Regions from separate parts of the Paenibacillus sp. FSL H3-0321 genome, predicted to be linked through region 2. Evidence: riboswitches for the same ligand, from Rfam matches in the RefSeq annotation. Region 2 holds a riboswitch; each other region holds the start of a gene.

Region 1 (4,282 bases), 180 kb from region 2:
GCTGGCTTCACCCGTCTGCGGCAGACTCTCGGCCGGATCCACTGGCCCTAGCGGAATTTCTTCATCAAGAACAATCTCTTCATCCGGTACCGGAGCAGGTACTGGATCAGTCGCTGGAGTAGTCTCCGGCGTTGGCTGCACAGGCGAAGGTGTGGTCACAGGGCCCAAAGGCAGCGGATCCTCATCAATCGTAATCTCCTGATCGTCATTCGTACCAATCACCGTTGGTGTCGGCGCTGGTGTCGGGTCTACCGTTGGCGTTACACTCGTCGGTGCTGGCGTTGGGTCTACCGTTGGCTCCGGTGTCGGTGTCGGTGTCGGTGTCGGCTCCGGTGTTGGCGTTGGTGTCGGTGTTGGTGTTGGCGTTGGTGTCGGCTCCGGCGTTGGTGTCGGTGTTGGTGTTGGCGTTGGTGTCGGCTCCGGCGTTGGTGTCGGTGTCGGTGTTGGCGTCGGCTCCGGCGTTGGTGTCGGTGTCGGTGTCGGCTCCGGCGTTGGTGTTGGCGTCGGTGTCGGCTCCGGCGTCGGTGTCGGTGTTGGTGTTGGCGTCGGTGTCGGCGTTGGCGTCGGCGTCGCCGTCGGCTCCGGCGTTGGTGTCGGCTCCGGCGTTGGTGTCGGTGTTGGTGTTGGTATCGGTGTAGCCGTTGGTGTTGGCGTTGGCGTCGGTGTCGGTGTTGGCGTCGCCGTCGGCTCCGGCGTTGGTGTCGGCTCCGGCGTTGGTGTCGGTGTTGGTGTCGGTGTTGGCGTTGGTGTTGGCGTTGGTGTCGGTGTCGGCTCCGGCGTTGGTGTCGGTGTTGGCGTTGGTGTCGGCTCCGGCGTTGGTGTCGGTGTTGGCGTTGGTGTTGGCGTTGGTGTTGGCGTTGGTGTCGGTGTCGGTGTCGGCTCCGGCGTTGGTGTCGGCGTTGGCGTCGGCTCCGGCGTTGGTGTCGGTGTCGGCTCCGGCGTCGGTGTTGGCGTCGCCGTTGGTGTTGGTGTTGGTGTTGGTGTTGGCGTCGCCGTTGGTGTTGGCGTCGCCGTTGGTGTTGGTGTCGCCGTTGGCGTCGGTGTTGGCGTCGGCTCCGGCGTTGGCGTCGGCTCCGGCGTTGGCGTCGGCTCCGGCGTTGGCGTCGGCTCCGGCGTTGGCGTCGCCGTTGGTGTTGGTGTTGGTGTCGGTGTCGCCGTTGGTGTTGGTGTTGGTGTCGGTGTTGGCGTCGGCGTTGGCGTCGGTGTCGGTGTTGGCCCGACTGGCGGCACCGTTCCCTCAAAGGTATGATGATGCATCTGAATATAACCGCTGAATCCTTTTGCAATAAGGGTACCATGCAGCTCAGCACGGCTGAATGCCACAAAGGCATGAGGAGCCAACATGGTGCCTTCAATGGTTGTGTTGCCATTTGCTACAGAAGAAGCTTCGTAGAAGTTGAACAACACATTGTGAGGTTTGCCGTTCCACATTTGAAAATCCGGAATGACGACCTTATTCCCGCTTACATTGATAATTACCGTGGCATTTCCTGCAATGTTGAACTGGAGACCGTTGGTAACTGCCAAATCCGCAGCAGTCAAATGAATGACATTAAAGGAATCCGGAGCGTTAATCGTTATTTTCCCACCATCTCTGACAAAGGGCTGTGTTTGTTTCAGAGCAGCGAGTTCACTCGAACGCTGAATCAAAAATTGCTCCTCAGCTTGAAAATCGATCGGATGACCCTGCCGCGTGCCTCCCTTAAGATCGGCTCCTGAACTTTTCATGCTGCCTCCATATACAGAGGTGCCATAAACTGTTCCATTTGAAAAGTCGATGTCTTTGCCGGCGATAAGCACATCTCCGCCTACAGCATCCTTGGATACGCCATATCCTTGAAGAGTAATGTTCCCTGCAGCAGCAAGCCGTCCGTGGATCTGGTCATTGCTTTGCGCGAAATCTCCAAAGATAAAGGCGTTGAAATTCCCGGCGACTCCCAGCACCGGTGTTGGGGTGTACGGCATGCTTGCCGCCGCCTCTGCATTGATCCCCGGATGAAGCATATTGCCGATGGTTAAAATCCCCGTCAGAATCAAAGCTAATGATTTTTTCTTCAACAATGATATATACCTCCTATGTAACTATTCTATGAATGCACAGATTGGCCCATAACAACAAAAAGACCGCCAAGAAGGGTTAGCTTCATGGCGGCCGGACGATCATGGCACCTTTAGAGTGCTGTAGATTCCTGACTTTGCGTCCCGCTCTTTCGAACGGTTTGCGATTATACATGAGAAGTTGGTAACAGTTGTTTTCTATGTAGTCTATGACTTTTGTTACTTTCGGACTAGAATCAGTCTATCTCTTCACCCCTCCGTTTGTCAATCTATTCCTTATTCTTTTGATAGATTCTCTGCAAAAGTCCTCAACCCCGCTTCACCTAAGGGTTTCGTTGTATTCACCGATCACATAAAACAAATTTTCAATATTAAAAATTAGTATATTCGAACCACTTTTCAACTTATGTCGAAACGGCAAAAAAACTGTCGCCAGCTCTTGGCAGCAGTTTTTGGTCATTGTCAATTTACACAAGTCAGCGGGCAACAGCCGGACTTAGAATTTGTATATTTTATAACAGCTGAACCCAGCCGATCATGGACATCCATAGTGGAACACTTAAAAACAACCCGAACAGCAACCCGCGGCGGAGACTTCCCTCATAATTCATCACAATTCTCCTTTTTAATGAGCTTTATTTTTCAATATTTATTATTTCAATTTTAATATAAAATAATTCTTATAATTATTTTGTGAATTATGTCACATTGTTTCAGCTGTTTAGAAATTCCATTGATTAATTTTTGAATAATCGGTTAAAATACGAATATACGTTCTTGTTAGAGGTGATTGAATTTATGCATAGAGCGGAGAGTAACGATAATACACTGGTCAAATCCTATATATTGCTTCCGCTGATTTTATCAGCCTTTGAACGGGATTCAGCCATTATGTCGACACAACTGCGGACCCCCGCCCCATACATGGATGTTCTCCGTACTGCTGCGAATGCGGCTACTGCCGATCTGAGGGATGTGCGCGCCGAAATGAGGAAACGCGGAGTTAAGGTCTATGAACAGCAGCGGCTCCAGGTCGGCATCGAGGCCAAATTTATATGCCGGGGATATCATGAACGGATGCTGCTGCTGGATGACGTCATCGCTGCACAAGCCGCTATCCATATGCGCAAATACCTGGGACTCGATATCTCCGGCTACCACAGCTATGAGGAACAGTACAAAATCAAATCCGGCCCTCAAGCAAGCCTATAGCCTTTGGTGCGTTGAAGAATAAAAACAGGCCTCGCCATGGGAGTCGGCAAGACCTGTAAAGTACCCGCTATAAATTACATTAAAACCTTCCAATAGCCCAATGTGCCGAAAATAACTACCAGCGCCACGGGATATAGAATTCTCCGGCTTACCTTATCCTTAAACGTAAGAAATAAACATAACATGCAAAGCCACGCAATAAGAAGACTGCCCATTTCCTATGCATACGCTCCTTCCTGAGCCCATTCATACCTGTATTCCACCGAACCGCCGGTACCGTCATAACATTTTCCGTCTATCCAATCAGACTTGCCGGTCTGAAATTCCATAAGCGCTTCACCGCTCCCATTGCGGAACAGGATGCTCCCAGAAGCCCAGCCGGCCCTTGGCCGGAATGTTGTCCTCCAGCGGAGTGACCCCCGTCAGTTCCCAGGCAAACCGGCCCTCCCTATAATCTCCAAAGATATATTCGCTGCCGTAGGGCCAGCCTTCTTCAGCCATACCAGCTGTAACTTCATAACAGTTTATCAGCGATCCTGTCGCTATAATCGCTCCGGCAGGCAAATTGTCCGCTGTAAAACCATGACGGGCGAGCACCGATTGGAAAGGCTCCCGTAAGCATACTGCCTTATCAATCTTCAAACCGGCATGAATGGCGATTTCACCCCGGTAAGCCGTTCTCCAGGAACGGGTCTCGAATGATTTTTCACCAAGAGCAATGAGCGTCGCCCAAGGCTGCCGTATAGTCAGGCATCGCATAACATCCTGCCCCCTCTCTGCAACAAAGGAAAGGCGCAGCCCACCGGGAATCCGGAAAACCGCGCCGCATATAGTTTTTTTAAGATGCTGGTGAAGGAAATTGCCCCCGGCTTAAGCATTATGAGCGTAACCCACACCTATCTGTAAGGTTCAATTAGGTTCTGTATATTCTTTGCGGCGCTTCACTACTCATTATAAGGTTCAATAAGGTTTTGTAAAGTTTCTCTCGACTGCTTTACTCTTCCTTTTGCCC
Region 2 (4,282 bases):
TAATAGGTGAATATATTGGACGGATATATGATGAATCCAAGGATAGACCGCTGTATATCGTGCGTGAGACCAAGGGTTACCGGGGTGGGGAGCATGAGGAGCGGCAAGAGGACAATGATTATGGCAGATAGGAAGCTGAATGCGGGATTTATCCAGTTTTTAAAATTTAATGCTGTAGGCTTACTGAATACGCTGATTGATTTCGCCGTATTTACCTTGCTGCATTCTCTGGGTATGATGAACACCCCGGCACAGATAATTTCTTATAGCGCAGGGACAGCGAACAGTTTCTTTTGGAACAAGAAGGTGACCTTTAAGGATAAGAGTCAGGCTAGCAAGGACAGTTTTAACCGTATGCAATTAGTCCGATTCATCATACTGAACCTGGTTGTACTGGGGATATCAGTGCTGCTGATGCATCTGCTAACGGACAAATTTGGAGTTCAGGTGCTGATTTCCAAAGTGCTGGTTACGTTCGTCACCGTCATCATCAATTTCTTTGGTAGCCGTAAATGGGTATTTTAAGTCAGATGATGGGCCGTGGAGTTTCTTTATCTTAAAGATCGGGGGGGGATTTGATGCGTAAGTTTTCCTATTTGATCATAATTGCAGGAGTTCTAGTCATGCTGTATCCAAAAGCGAGCGAATGGTATAACGACCGGCAGCAAGAGAAGCTGCTGAAGGAGGCTGAACAGGCTTATAGTGAGCTGGCCCCTTCGTCAGAGCTCGATCTGAAAAAACAGTACGCCGAGGTCACTGCACTGCTGGCAGAAGAATCAGCTGGGGATGAACCAGTGCAGGCTGCCGAACCGGCAGAGCAGGAAATAGAGGTCGGCGGCAAAGTGACCGGAATTATCACAATCGACAAAATCGATTTGAAATTGCCCATATTGGAAGGGGCGACCAAAGCCAACATGAAGCATGCCGCAGCCCATATGAAGGAAACCGCTCCAATCGGTGAAATAGGCAATGCTGCCATAGCTGCACACAGGTCTAGGACTGCAGGGAGATTATTCAACAGACTGAACGAAGTAAAGGTCGGAGATACCATTTCCGTCAAGACAAGCGATCAGGAGTATAAATACGAGGTTTACGATATCTCGATTGTTGAGCCTACCGATGTGTCTGTACTGAACGGGAATAAACAAGATAAGATCCTTACCCTCATTACATGTGATCCTTTGGTAAATCCGACCCATCGACTGATTATCCACGCTAAAGCGGTTTGAAGTAAGAGAACAGATCATAAAATGCGAAAATTATAAAAATTTAAATGAATTAAGTAGAAATCTAGTGATTTAGGTCTTGTAACTAGGCATTAATATGATACTATATAACTATAAAAGCTAAACACGATAACGGCAAACCTATCGAAAGGTAGGGACGCAAAGCTAAAGGGCCTTCCCGGTAAGGATGGCAGCCAGCTACCGAATGAAGAGGCTTTTTTTGTTTGTTCTTAAGATGAATCTAGTATATTCCAATAGTAGTAGGAACAGATAAAGCTTAAACGATAACGGCAAACCTATCGAAAGGTAGGGACGCAAAGCTAAAGGGCCTTCCCGGGTATGGATGGCAGCCAGCTACCGAAAGGGGTTTTATCCATGAAGAAGTTCTATTATATGTTCTTGACCTTGTTCGTCCTGGTTACTTCAGTTCAAGTAAGCACAGCTAACGCTTCCAGCGTAGAGTCAGGCTGGTTAAATACATCGCAATTGAGCCAAGGGGTTGTCCAAGTTTCCTATGATGTTCCCAAGGACAAACGTATCAAGCTCATGATTACCAAAGACAATAAGAGCTACTCTTATAACTTATATGCCTCCAAATCTACAGAAACGTTTCCACTGCAGCAGGGGAATGGCGCTTATAAAGTGTCAGTCTTAGAGAACACCAGCGGCAACAAATACAAAGTACTTTCTTCCGAAACCGTAGATCTGAGCATGAGCAACACCAATGCCGTATATTTGAGTTCCGTACAGAATGTGAAATGGAATTCTTCCGATAAAGCAGTACTGAAAGCTAAGCAGCTCACGCAAGGGCTGACCACTGATGAAGCAAAGGTACAAGCTATCTATAATTACATCGTGGCGAATGTAAAGTACGACTACACCTTAGCAGCTAATGTTACGCAGGATTATATCCCGAACAACGACAACACACTTGCTAGTAAGAAAGGGATTTGCTACGATTATGCATCTTTGTTCGCCACCATGCTCCGCAGTGAAGGGATTCCGACAAAGCTGGTAATGGGCAATACGAGTTATGTATCTGTATATCATGCCTGGAATGAAGTATTGCTTAACGGCAAATGGGTAACGATCGATACGACAGTAGACGCCGGATTGGGTAAGAACAAAGAAACAGGCTTCACCAAAGCGTCGAGCAAATATACAGCAGCTAAGATCTACTAATCCTGTAGAATGATGATTACTCTAAGATAACCGGCTTAATATTTAAGCCGGTTATCTTTTTTTGTTTAAGGGGTTGCTTTTTTATATTGATGTGGGGTATTATAGGTAAGCGTTGTTAGAGCGCACCCAAGTAAATAAGGAATGGCTGAAAAGTTGTTTCAAAAAAAAGCTTGCGTTTCTAAATCAAACGTGATATATTATAAGAGTTGCTGGTGACGAGATAATCGACACTGACAACGAGCTTGATCTTTGAAAACTGAACAACGAGTGAGTATGGAAATCACGCAAGTGAGATCCAAAATTAGAGAATGTAAATTCTCGTCAGATGTTTCAAATTGAGCAATCGCTCTTTCTAAATACCAATTTGGAGAGTTTGATCCTGGCTCAGGACGAACGCTGGCGGCGTGCCTAATACATGCAAGTCGAGCGGAGTTATGAAGGAGCTTGCTCCGGATTAACTTAGCGGCGGACGGGTGAGTAACACGTAGGCAACCTACCTCTTTGACTGGGATAACTACCGGAAACGGTAGCTAATACCGGATAATTCCTTTGTTCACATGGACGAAGGATGAAAGGCGGAGCAATCTGCTACAAGGAGATGGGCCTGCGGCGCATTAGCTAGTTGGTGGGGTAACGGCTCACCAAGGCGACGATGCGTAGCCGACCTGAGAGGGTGAACGGCCACACTGGGACTGAGACACGGCCCAGACTCCTACGGGAGGCAGCAGTAGGGAATCTTCCGCAATGGGCGAAAGCCTGACGGAGCAACGCCGCGTGAGTGATGAAGGTTTTCGGATCGTAAAGCTCTGTTGCCAGGGAAGAACGTCCGGTAGAGTAACTGCTACCGGAGTGACGGTACCTGAGAAGAAAGCCCCGGCTAACTACGTGCCAGCAGCCGCGGTAATACGTAGGGGGCAAGCGTTGTCCGGAATTATTGGGCGTAAAGCGCGCGCAGGCGGCTATTTAAGTCTGGTGTTTAAACCTTGGGCTCAACCTGAGGTCGCACTGGAAACTGGGTGGCTTGAGTACAGAAGAGGAAAGTGGAATTCCACGTGTAGCGGTGAAATGCGTAGATATGTGGAGGAACACCAGTGGCGAAGGCGACTTTCTGGGCTGTAACTGACGCTGAGGCGCGAAAGCGTGGGGAGCAAACAGGATTAGATACCCTGGTAGTCCACGCCGTAAACGATGAGTGCTAGGTGTTAGGGGTTTCGATACCCTTGGTGCCGAAGTTAACACAGTAAGCACTCCGCCTGGGGAGTACGGTCGCAAGACTGAAACTCAAAGGAATTGACGGGGACCCGCACAAGCAGTGGAGTATGTGGTTTAATTCGAAGCAACGCGAAGAACCTTACCAGGTCTTGACATCCCTCTGAATCCACTAGAGATAGTGGCGGCCTTCGGGACAGAGGAGACAGGTGGTGCATGGTTGTCGTCAGCTCGTGTCGTGAGATGTTGGGTTAAGTCCCGCAACGAGCGCAACCCTTGACTTTAGTTGCCAGCAGGTCGAGCTGGGCACTCTAGAGTGACTGCCGGTGACAAACCGGAGGAAGGTGGGGATGACGTCAAATCATCATGCCCCTTATGACCTGGGCTACACACGTACTACAATGGCCGGTACAACGGGAAGCGAAGCCGCGAGGTGGAGCCAATCCCAGCAAAGCCGGTCTCAGTTCGGATTGCAGGCTGCAACTCGCCTGCATGAAGTCGGAATTGCTAGTAATCGCGGATCAGCATGCCGCGGTGAATACGTTCCCGGGTCTTGTACACACCGCCCGTCACACCACGAGAGTTTACAACACCCGAAGTCGGTGGGGTAACCCGCAAGGGAGCCAGCCGCCGAAGGTGGGGTAGATGATTGGGGTGAAGTCGTA
Region 3 (4,282 bases), 450 kb from region 2:
GCAGCGATGCCGTATGCTTGCTAACCGACTGGAGCCAGTTCAAGGATATCGACCTGCATCGCTTGGCGGGCAGTATGCGCCGCCAGGTTCTGATCGATGGCCGCAACGTCTACTCCAAGGAGCAGATCGAAGGCACCGGCCTGGAGTACCATTCCGTCGGACGCCCGCAAATGGGCGGACTGAGCGGGTATTCGGCCAGCGTGGCCGGCGCGATCTAAGCCTCAAGCTTGCTCTACTCTACTAAAGCACTTCGCTCTTACCTGCCGCCAGCCAAGCGGCAATAGCCGGATCTTTAGCAGGGAGCTTCGCCTGCGGGTGAAGCGAATAGCTAGGCTGTTGGAATGGAACGGAGAGGAATTTTGGAACTGTAGGAGCGAATGCGTCCGCCTTTGTCTGCGGATTTCCACCGCGAACAGCGGTATAAATCAAGAAATCTGCAGACAACAGCGGCCGAAAGTCCAAACATTCCTTGCAGTGACTCTCATAACAGCTAAGTCTTATGCTTTTCACGTTTGAAGCAACCAATAACAATCCGATATTTTCGCGTCAACACATAATGAGGAGGGTTCCATATGAAACTGGTACTTCTATCAGGCGGTTCAGGAAAACGTCTCTGGCCTTTGTCCAACGATTCACGTTCGAAGCAATTTCTGAAGGTACTTGAGAGCCCGACGGGTGAGCCGGAATCCATGGTGCAACGGGTATGGCGGCAGCTGGAGGAAGCTAATATGTCGGGTTCGGCTTATCTGGCTACCGGCCGCAGTCAGGTGGAAATGATTCAAAGCCAGCTTGGCAGCGAGGTGCCTATCATCGTTGAGCCGGAACGCCGCGATACGTTTCCGGCGATTGCCCTGACAGCAGCCTACCTGTATTCCATGGAAGGCGTTTCGCCAAGCGAGACCGTGGCCATCCTGCCGGTCGATCCTTATGTGGAAGCCGCCTTCTTCGATACAGTAGTGCAGCTTGAGCAAACGATGCAGGAGAGCGGAGCGAACCTGGCGCTGATGGGTGTAGTACCCGAGCATGCTTCAGAAAAATACGGATATATCATTCCTACCAGCGCAGAGGCGGGAGCAAGCGGTTATCTGCAGGTAAGCCACTTCCAGGAGAAACCTGACCGTAAGCAGGCCGAGGAACTGATCAGCCGGAATGCCCTCTGGAACTGCGGCGTGTTTGCGTTCCGCTTGGGCTATCTGCTTGATATTCTGCAGCGCAAGGGATTGCCGCTGAACTACGAGGAACTGCAGAAGCAGTACAAACTGCTTGCTTCCATAAGCTTTGACTATGAAGTGGTGGAAAAAGAGGAGAAAATCGTAGTTCAGCCTTATGCCGGATTCTGGAAGGATCTGGGCACCTGGAACACGCTAACTGAAGAAATGAACAGCAATCATGTAGGCAAAGGGTTCGTGACGGCGGATTCCGAAGGCACATGCCTGATTAATGAGCTGGATATTCCGATTACGGTGATCGGCGCGAAGGATCTGATTATCGCTGCCAGCCCGGACGGGATTTTGGTTACCCATAAAGCGGAGAGTCCGAGAATCAAGGAAGTGCTGAAGTCTTTTGAACAAAGACCCATGTACGAAGAACGCCGCTGGGGCCATTATAAGGTCATAGATTATGTGAAATACGATGAGGGAAATGAAGTGCTGACCAAACGGATTTTTATCGAAGAGGGTAAAAATATCAGTTACCAGCTGCACCATAAACGCAGTGAAATCTGGACATTTGTCAGCGGTGAAGCAAGCATTGTGATTAATGAGAAGATGCATAATGTGAAGGCGGGAGATGTGGTGCGTATACCGGAAGGCACCAAACATGCGATTCTTGCGCTGACGGATGTAGAGTTTATCGAGGTACAGACCGGTTCGGAACTGGTAGAAGAGGATAACATCCGCATCACCTTGGATTGGGAAGATATAGCTTTGCAACAGTTTATCTCTTAGGCCTAAATAATCTATTTAACCAATTGTTGCAAATCCAAAACAGGCATTTAGAACCATTTATTAATTTATTTTTATTAATGCTCTAAATAAAAACTTCATAGGGACGATACTTACGGTAAGAGGGATTAATCCTTCCAAAACGACAAAGGCAAACCTAATCGAAAGATAGGGACGCAAAGCCATAGGGCCTTCGCAAGAGTGGCAGCCTGGCTACCGAAAGGAAGATGATTTTGAAAACTTACCGTAAGTCTCGTCTGCTGTCCACCTTGCTGTCTCTTGCCGTATTGTTAACCGCTGTGCCTTTAGGATTTGGGCTGTCGCCTTCAACCGCAGAAGCCTCATCAAGCACAGCAGTGCCGGTTAATCCGGACGCTTCAGCCGAAGCTGTCAAGCTGCTTAGTAACCTCTATTCCATTACCGGAAAAGGGATCATCTCTGGACAGCACGATTATTTGGAGAGCCCGGATGAATTCAGCAACAAGTTGAAGGGAACAAGCGGAGAATATGCTGCTCTTCACGGATATGAGCTTGGCGTAATTAGCGGCCAGTCGGAGAGTACGGCTGCATCGCAGCGCAAGAATGTGGTGAACAGCGCGATCAACTGGTACAAGAACGGCGGCATTGTCGCAATGACCTTTCATCAGAATCTGCCGGGGACGGCGTACCTCTGGTCCAATGTGCAGAAGCCGCTCACCCAAGCGGAATTTAACAGGTATGTAACGCCGGGCACGACAGAATACGCCAGCCTGATCACGGATCTGGATAAAGTGGCGGTGTCGCTCAAAAGCTTGCGGGATGCGGGCGTTCCTGTACTTTGGAGACCTTATCATGAAATGAACGGCAACTGGTTCTGGTGGGGGAAGAAAAGTAATTTTGCTGAACTGTGGAATATTATGTATGACCGTTTCGTGAACGTTCATCAATTAAACAATCTGTTGTGGGTATGGAACCCCAATGCACCGAATGCCTGGTCTGATCCTTATGCGCTGACCTATCCGGGCGCAAGCAAAGTGGATGTTCTTGCAGCAGATATATATGATAACGACTATATGAATAAGTACTATGACAGTTTGCTTAGTCTGGCTGCCGGTAAACCGATAGGTATTGGTGAGAACGGTGAGATGCCCAGCACGGCCAAACTGAAGCTCTCCCAGAAAAATTTCGTTTTCATGATGAACTGGGGAAAAATGCTCTATGAGAAAAATAGCACAACTACGATTAAGAGTTTCATGAATGATAGCTATACACTGACCCGGAATAAATATAAGAGTTGGAGTGCACCAGCCGCTGCGCCAACGGCAACACCGACGCCGACACCAACAGCAACGCCGACACCAACAGCAACGCCGACGCCGACACCAACGGCAACGCCAACACCGACACCAACGGCAACGCCAACGCCGACGCCGACACCAACGGCAACACCGACAGCGACACCAACACCAACGGCAACGCCAACACCGACGGCAACGGCAACGTCGAAGCCGACGGCAACGCCAACGCCTGACTCTAATGATTCAGTGGAAGCGCCTGTGTTGAGCGGACTTAAGGGAGAATACTTCAAAAACATGACGCTTTCCGGTACGCCGGCCTTGGTGCGCAATGATGCATTGCTTAACTTTAACTGGCGCCAGGGTTCGCCGGATCCTTCAATCGGTGTAGATTCCTTCTCTGTCCGCTGGACCGGTCAAATCAAGCCAACGTATAGTGAGATTTATCAGATTTTTACCACTTCGGATGACGGTATCCGCGTTTATATTAACGGTAAAGCTGTCATTGACAGCTGGATGAAACAGAGCGGAGCCGAGCGTACCGGGAGCATCGCTTTAACAGGCGGTCAGTTGTACGACATCAAGGTCGAGTATTACGAGAATGCCGGTGATGCGAATATCCGCTTAATGTGGCAAAGTCAAAGCCAAGCCAAAGGGACGGTTCCGGCCAGCGCATTGTTTGTGAATGCCGGGGCAGCTGCTGCCAGCCAGACAGAATTGGACAGTACACCCAGCCTGGTTGCAAAACCGGCTTTAGCGACGACAGCAGCACCAGCCGCAACGGCAACAGCAACGCCTGCGCTGACAGCAACACCAGCACCGGTGCCAACAGCAACACCGACATCTGCGCCAACACCGGCGCCAGCACCAACACCTGCACCAACACCAACACCGGTACCGACGCCGGCACCAACACCGACAGCAGCACCTGCTGAGAATGGGCTAAAGGCAGAATATTTCAATAATATGCTGCTGTCAGGCACTCCGGCACTTGTACGTAACGACGCCATTCTTGATTTCAATTGGCGTCTAGGCACCCCGGATGCTGCAATCGGCATCGATTTC
Region 4 (4,282 bases), 320 kb from region 2:
TCGTCTTCTTCTCAGCCTCGAGTTTCGCTTTCTCCTCGGCTTCGAGCTTCGCTTTTTCTTCCGCTTCGAGCTTCGCCTTCTTCTCAGCCTCTTTCAGTCCTTGGATTACGTCAGCGGCCTCTGTATGCATCAACGAGGTTTCGTCCGCATAACTCCTAGCCTGTTCGGCCGCGTTCGATGCCTGATGATAGGCTGCCTGCACATAAGCGTCCACTCTTCTGATGGAGCTTAGCTTTCTAACCATCTCCTGAAATTCGCCCAGCGTTAGATTGGCTTGGCTGAGCAATTGTTCGAATACCGGGATATCGTTATTTTGTGCGGCTGTTAATTGATTAAAATCGACCTCATATGGAAAAAGTCTCTGGTTCACTTCATTGACTTGCTGCTCCAGCTCTAATTGCGAGCGTGTTAGATAGCCTTGAAGCTCAGCTAAAAAAGCAGCCGCGCCGGCCGCAGCCTCACGCGTTTGTGCAGCAGCCTCTTGAATACCTCCAATACGTCCCTCTGCGGTCTCCGAGCCCGTATTCTTATCCGTTATCTCCGCCAGCACCTCTCTCGCCGCTTCACGCTGCCAGGCAGCAAGCTTCATCGCTTCGCTGGCTTGGTTGGCAATATGATCGACCGTGCTTGGAAACACAAATGCTGTGGTGATATTGGAGGATTCGGTTGCTGCGACGTTAGTCAGCAATGCATACGTGGGCGTTGTAATTTGGCTGATGCCATAAGCCGAAATCACTACGATCCCTGCAATTTGGGGAAGCGTATACCGACGGATATTTCTATTCCGGGAAGAACGTGAAAGCCTCACAGGAGCCTCTCCTTTAGCTGCTTGCAATTTCCTGCAAACAAAGTAATCTATTAACACCCAGCCTTTATGACGAACGTTATTCGTTCGTTATTAAGAACTATGACGTAAGTATATGCCATTACTCCTACAAATCAAAAATCTCATTTTGTTGCAATATTCTTAATAAAGAACGATTTATAGTTAATTTTCTGCTTTTAGCTTCATTTTCCTCAGCTTATCGTACTTTTTAACGAACGTTTTCGCATGAAAAATCTAAATGATACCGCAGAGGGAATAAAAATAATGGGGATGTGGAGTGGAAACGACATAAAAGGGGGATCATTCATACCGGAACTGATTCTATAGTGCTTTGTCCGTCTTCCGGTTATTTGTTATACTGTAACAAAAAGTACGGAGGGGCGTTTTTATCGTGCCAGATAATATGGGAAGTCGCATCCACCATCTCCGTCTGGAAAAAGGCTTGTCTCTTTCGGAGCTTGCGGATAAGGCTGATGTGGCGAAATCATACTTAAGCAATGTGGAAAGAAATATACAATCTAACCCCTCTATTCAATTTATTGAAAAAATCGCTGACGCACTTCAGGTGTCCATTCATGCGCTGCTTTACGGCGAGCCTTCCGATGTGCAGGAGTCACCTCTGGATGGAGAATGGTCCCGGCTCGTACTGGAAGCTATGGCTTCGGGTATAAGCAAGCGGGAATTCAAAGAGTTCTTGGACTATCAAAAATGGCGGCTGGAGCAGAAGGATTCCTGATTCATGCAGGTTCCTTCTACTGCCGGTCATACAGAAAGGGCATAGCGGAGAGATCCGCTATGCCCTTTCTGTATGTACAAAACTTTTAACAACCAACCGCTACATCGCCTGTAAAGTCTTCTCATTAAAAAATTGGCGGATTTCATCCGCTTTGATGCCCGCCTGCTTAGCCGACATCAGCAAATATACCCATTCTAAATCCAGATCAACTGTCTGCAGTTCTCCGTTGTTCCCCTGGTTGGACTTATCCAAGAAATCTCCTCCTAAGATTACGCGTCCCCAGGCAGTCCGGCCGTCGTAGTATTTCTACATTAGACCCGAGACTTTGTGCCCCTGTCTTTCGGCAGGTTTACCCTTTACTGGATCCTTTACATGAAAGGATCTGGCTAGAAATTCATGAAACCGTTATCCGCAATAACATTATACAATATCTTACACGAAAAGTGTGTCGATTTATGGGAATATTGTATAAATAGAAACGGAAAATAATTGATTATTTTGCCAACAGCTTGTATGAATTACTCGATAACCCAAAAAAATTGTAGAACAAGCCTCTTTATCTATGTATGTATGTATATATGAAAACTGAAAACAACATTTTTATTTCGTTCATTTCAATCACACCGTCGCATCATTTTCATATAGTTAAGAAACCAAACTTATAATAGTTCTGTATGAATTAGGCACTGAATCATACCGTTTTGCGAACGGATTCAACCAAAGTATGAATTGATTACCCGCCTTGAAAGTTGCACAATAAGATGAGGAATGAAACCGCAAACATCGAAGCTCCACAAGGGCGCCGGCGAAATTTTGGCGCGCGTGGAGTTCATCCGTTAGGAGGATGTATTCATGGCAGCCAAAGATCCCTATAACGAAACTGTGTGGAGCAAGTATTACGGACCCAATCTGGGTTACATCCAAGAGAAATATGAGCAATTTGTAAAAGATCCAACTTTAGTAGAGCATAATTACCGCGATCTCTTCACCCTTTCCGGCCCCCCTCCATTGGCTCCTGATGCCGAACAGGCACCGCTGCCTGTGGTTTCAGGAGATACTGAGTGGCTTAGAAAGGCCGTAAGGGCATCCAAGCTGATCGCCAATATCCGCATACATGGCCATATGGCCGCCAATATCGACCCGCTGGACCGGGGAAACAATCCGATGGCGAAATATTTGGAGTACGAAACCTATGATCTGACCCGCGAGGATTTAATGGCTATGCCCGCCTCGCTGATCTGGGAGAATGCCCCGAATGACGTTCATACTGCTTGGGATGCCGTTCACCGGATGCGCCAGGCCTACACGCAGACCATTGCCTATGAATTCGGGCATGTACGTGACGAGCAGGAGCTGCGCTGGCTGAACAGCCAGGCGGAATCTACCAGCTCTCCCGCGCCTCTAAACAACGCAGAGCGCAAAGAATTGCTGAAAAGGCTGATTCAGGTAGAGCAGTTCGAAACTTTCCTTCATAAAACCTTTGTCGGCCAGAAACGCTTCAGCCTGGAAGGTAATGACGCCTTGGTGCCGATGCTGGATGAAATCGTGCGTGCTGCCGCTCATGACGGTGCCGAACATATCCTGATGGGTATGGCGCATCGCGGACGGCTCAACGTCCTGGCTCATATTCTGGGCAAACCTTATGATATTATTTTCTCGGAATTCCATCATTCGCCGAACAAGGAGCTGTTCCCTTCCGAAGGCTCCATGGGCATCAACTACGGCTGGACCGGCGATGTGAAATATCATCTCGGCGCTGACCGCGCCGTTCGTGAAGGAGAAACCGTCCGTACACGGATCACTCTGGCCAACAATCCGAGCCACTTGGAATTCGTCAATCCGGTGGTTGAGGGCTTCACGCGTGCGGCCCAGGAAGACCGCAGCACTCCGGGTCTGCCTAAGCTAAATACGAATAAAGCCATGGCTGTGCTGATGCATGGCGATGCTGCCTTCCCGGGTGAAGGCATCGTGGCCGAAACCCTTAATATCGGCAAGCTTAAAGGTTATCAGAACGGCGGTACGGTGCATATTATCGTCAATAACCGGATCGGATTCACGACGGAAAGTGAAGATTCCCGTTCTACCCACTATGCCAGTGACCTGGCTAAGGGTTATGAAATTCCGATTGTGCATGTCAATGCCGATGATCCGGAGGCTTGCATTGCCGCCGTCCGTCTGGCCAGCGCCTACCGCAATCTGTTCAAGAAGGATTTCGTGATCGACTTGATCGGCTATCGCCGCCACGGACATAATGAAATGGATGATCCGGAAACGACACAGCCGATTGTTTATGGTAAAGTGCGCAATCATCCTACTGTATACAAAGTGTACGCGGAACGGCTGCAGGAGGAGAGAGTTGTCACGGCTGAAGACGTTACAGCAATGAACGCCGAAGCTGAAGGCGTACTGCAGCAAGCCTTTGATAAGATGAAGGAAGGCAAGCATAAGAACGCAGAGGCCAAAACCTCAGTTGCACTGGACAGCGCACGTACACCGCAGCGTCCTACAGCGGTTCCGCTTGACAACCTGCAGGAAATTAACCGGGAGCTGCTGTCGGTGCCGGACGGCTTCCAGGTCTATCCGAAGCTGGAGCGGATTCTGCAGCGCCGCAAAGACGCTTTGAATGATGGAGAACGTGTTGACTGGGCACTCGCAGAAGCCCTCGCCTTCGCTACGATTCTGAAGGATGGCACACCGATTCGTCTCAGCGGCCAGGACTC

What was found. A riboswitch is a leader RNA that binds a small molecule or an ion and turns the genes downstream of it on or off. The one in region 2 is predicted to bind cyclic di-GMP.
Region 1: linked by a shared signal. The riboswitch ahead of MHI45_RS21360 (choice-of-anchor A family protein) and the one ahead of MHI45_RS22160 (transglutaminase-like domain-containing protein) in region 2 are both predicted to bind cyclic di-GMP.
Region 3: linked by a shared signal. The riboswitch ahead of MHI45_RS24195 (PA14 domain-containing protein) and the one ahead of MHI45_RS22160 (transglutaminase-like domain-containing protein) in region 2 are both predicted to bind cyclic di-GMP.
Region 4: linked by a shared signal. The riboswitch ahead of MHI45_RS20625 (anti-repressor SinI family protein) and the one ahead of MHI45_RS22160 (transglutaminase-like domain-containing protein) in region 2 are both predicted to bind cyclic di-GMP.

What each region holds. Positions count from the first base shown of each region.
Region 1 is NZ_JBBODH010000001.1:4,772,404-4,776,685, reverse strand. It holds gene MHI45_RS21360 (choice-of-anchor A family protein) at 1-2,061, opposite strand, end outside; cyclic di-GMP riboswitch class I at 2,145-2,234, opposite strand; gene MHI45_RS21355 (hypothetical protein) at 2,857-3,270, shown strand; gene MHI45_RS21350 (ASCH domain-containing protein) at 3,607-4,029, opposite strand.
Region 2 is NZ_JBBODH010000001.1:4,950,761-4,955,042, forward strand. It holds gene MHI45_RS22145 (glycosyltransferase family 2 protein) at 1-131, shown strand, start outside; gene MHI45_RS22150 (GtrA family protein) at 121-525, shown strand; gene MHI45_RS22155 (class D sortase) at 624-1,229, shown strand; cyclic di-GMP riboswitch class I at 1,351-1,432, shown strand; cyclic di-GMP riboswitch class I at 1,506-1,588, shown strand; gene MHI45_RS22160 (transglutaminase-like domain-containing protein) at 1,602-2,408, shown strand; rRNA gene MHI45_RS22165 (16S ribosomal RNA) at 2,770-4,282, shown strand, end outside.
Region 3 is NZ_JBBODH010000001.1:5,404,344-5,408,625, forward strand. It holds gene MHI45_RS24180 (UDP-glucose dehydrogenase family protein) at 1-218, shown strand, start outside; gene MHI45_RS24185 (hypothetical protein) at 241-510, opposite strand; gene MHI45_RS24190 (sugar phosphate nucleotidyltransferase) at 573-1,946, shown strand; cyclic di-GMP riboswitch class I at 2,084-2,164, shown strand; gene MHI45_RS24195 (PA14 domain-containing protein) at 2,177-4,282, shown strand, end outside.
Region 4 is NZ_JBBODH010000001.1:4,629,962-4,634,243, reverse strand. It holds gene MHI45_RS20635 (hypothetical protein) at 1-808, opposite strand, end outside; gene MHI45_RS20630 (helix-turn-helix domain-containing protein) at 1,230-1,562, shown strand; gene MHI45_RS20625 (anti-repressor SinI family protein) at 1,662-1,814, opposite strand; cyclic di-GMP riboswitch class I at 1,842-1,926, opposite strand; gene MHI45_RS20620 (2-oxoglutarate dehydrogenase E1 component) at 2,415-4,282, shown strand, end outside.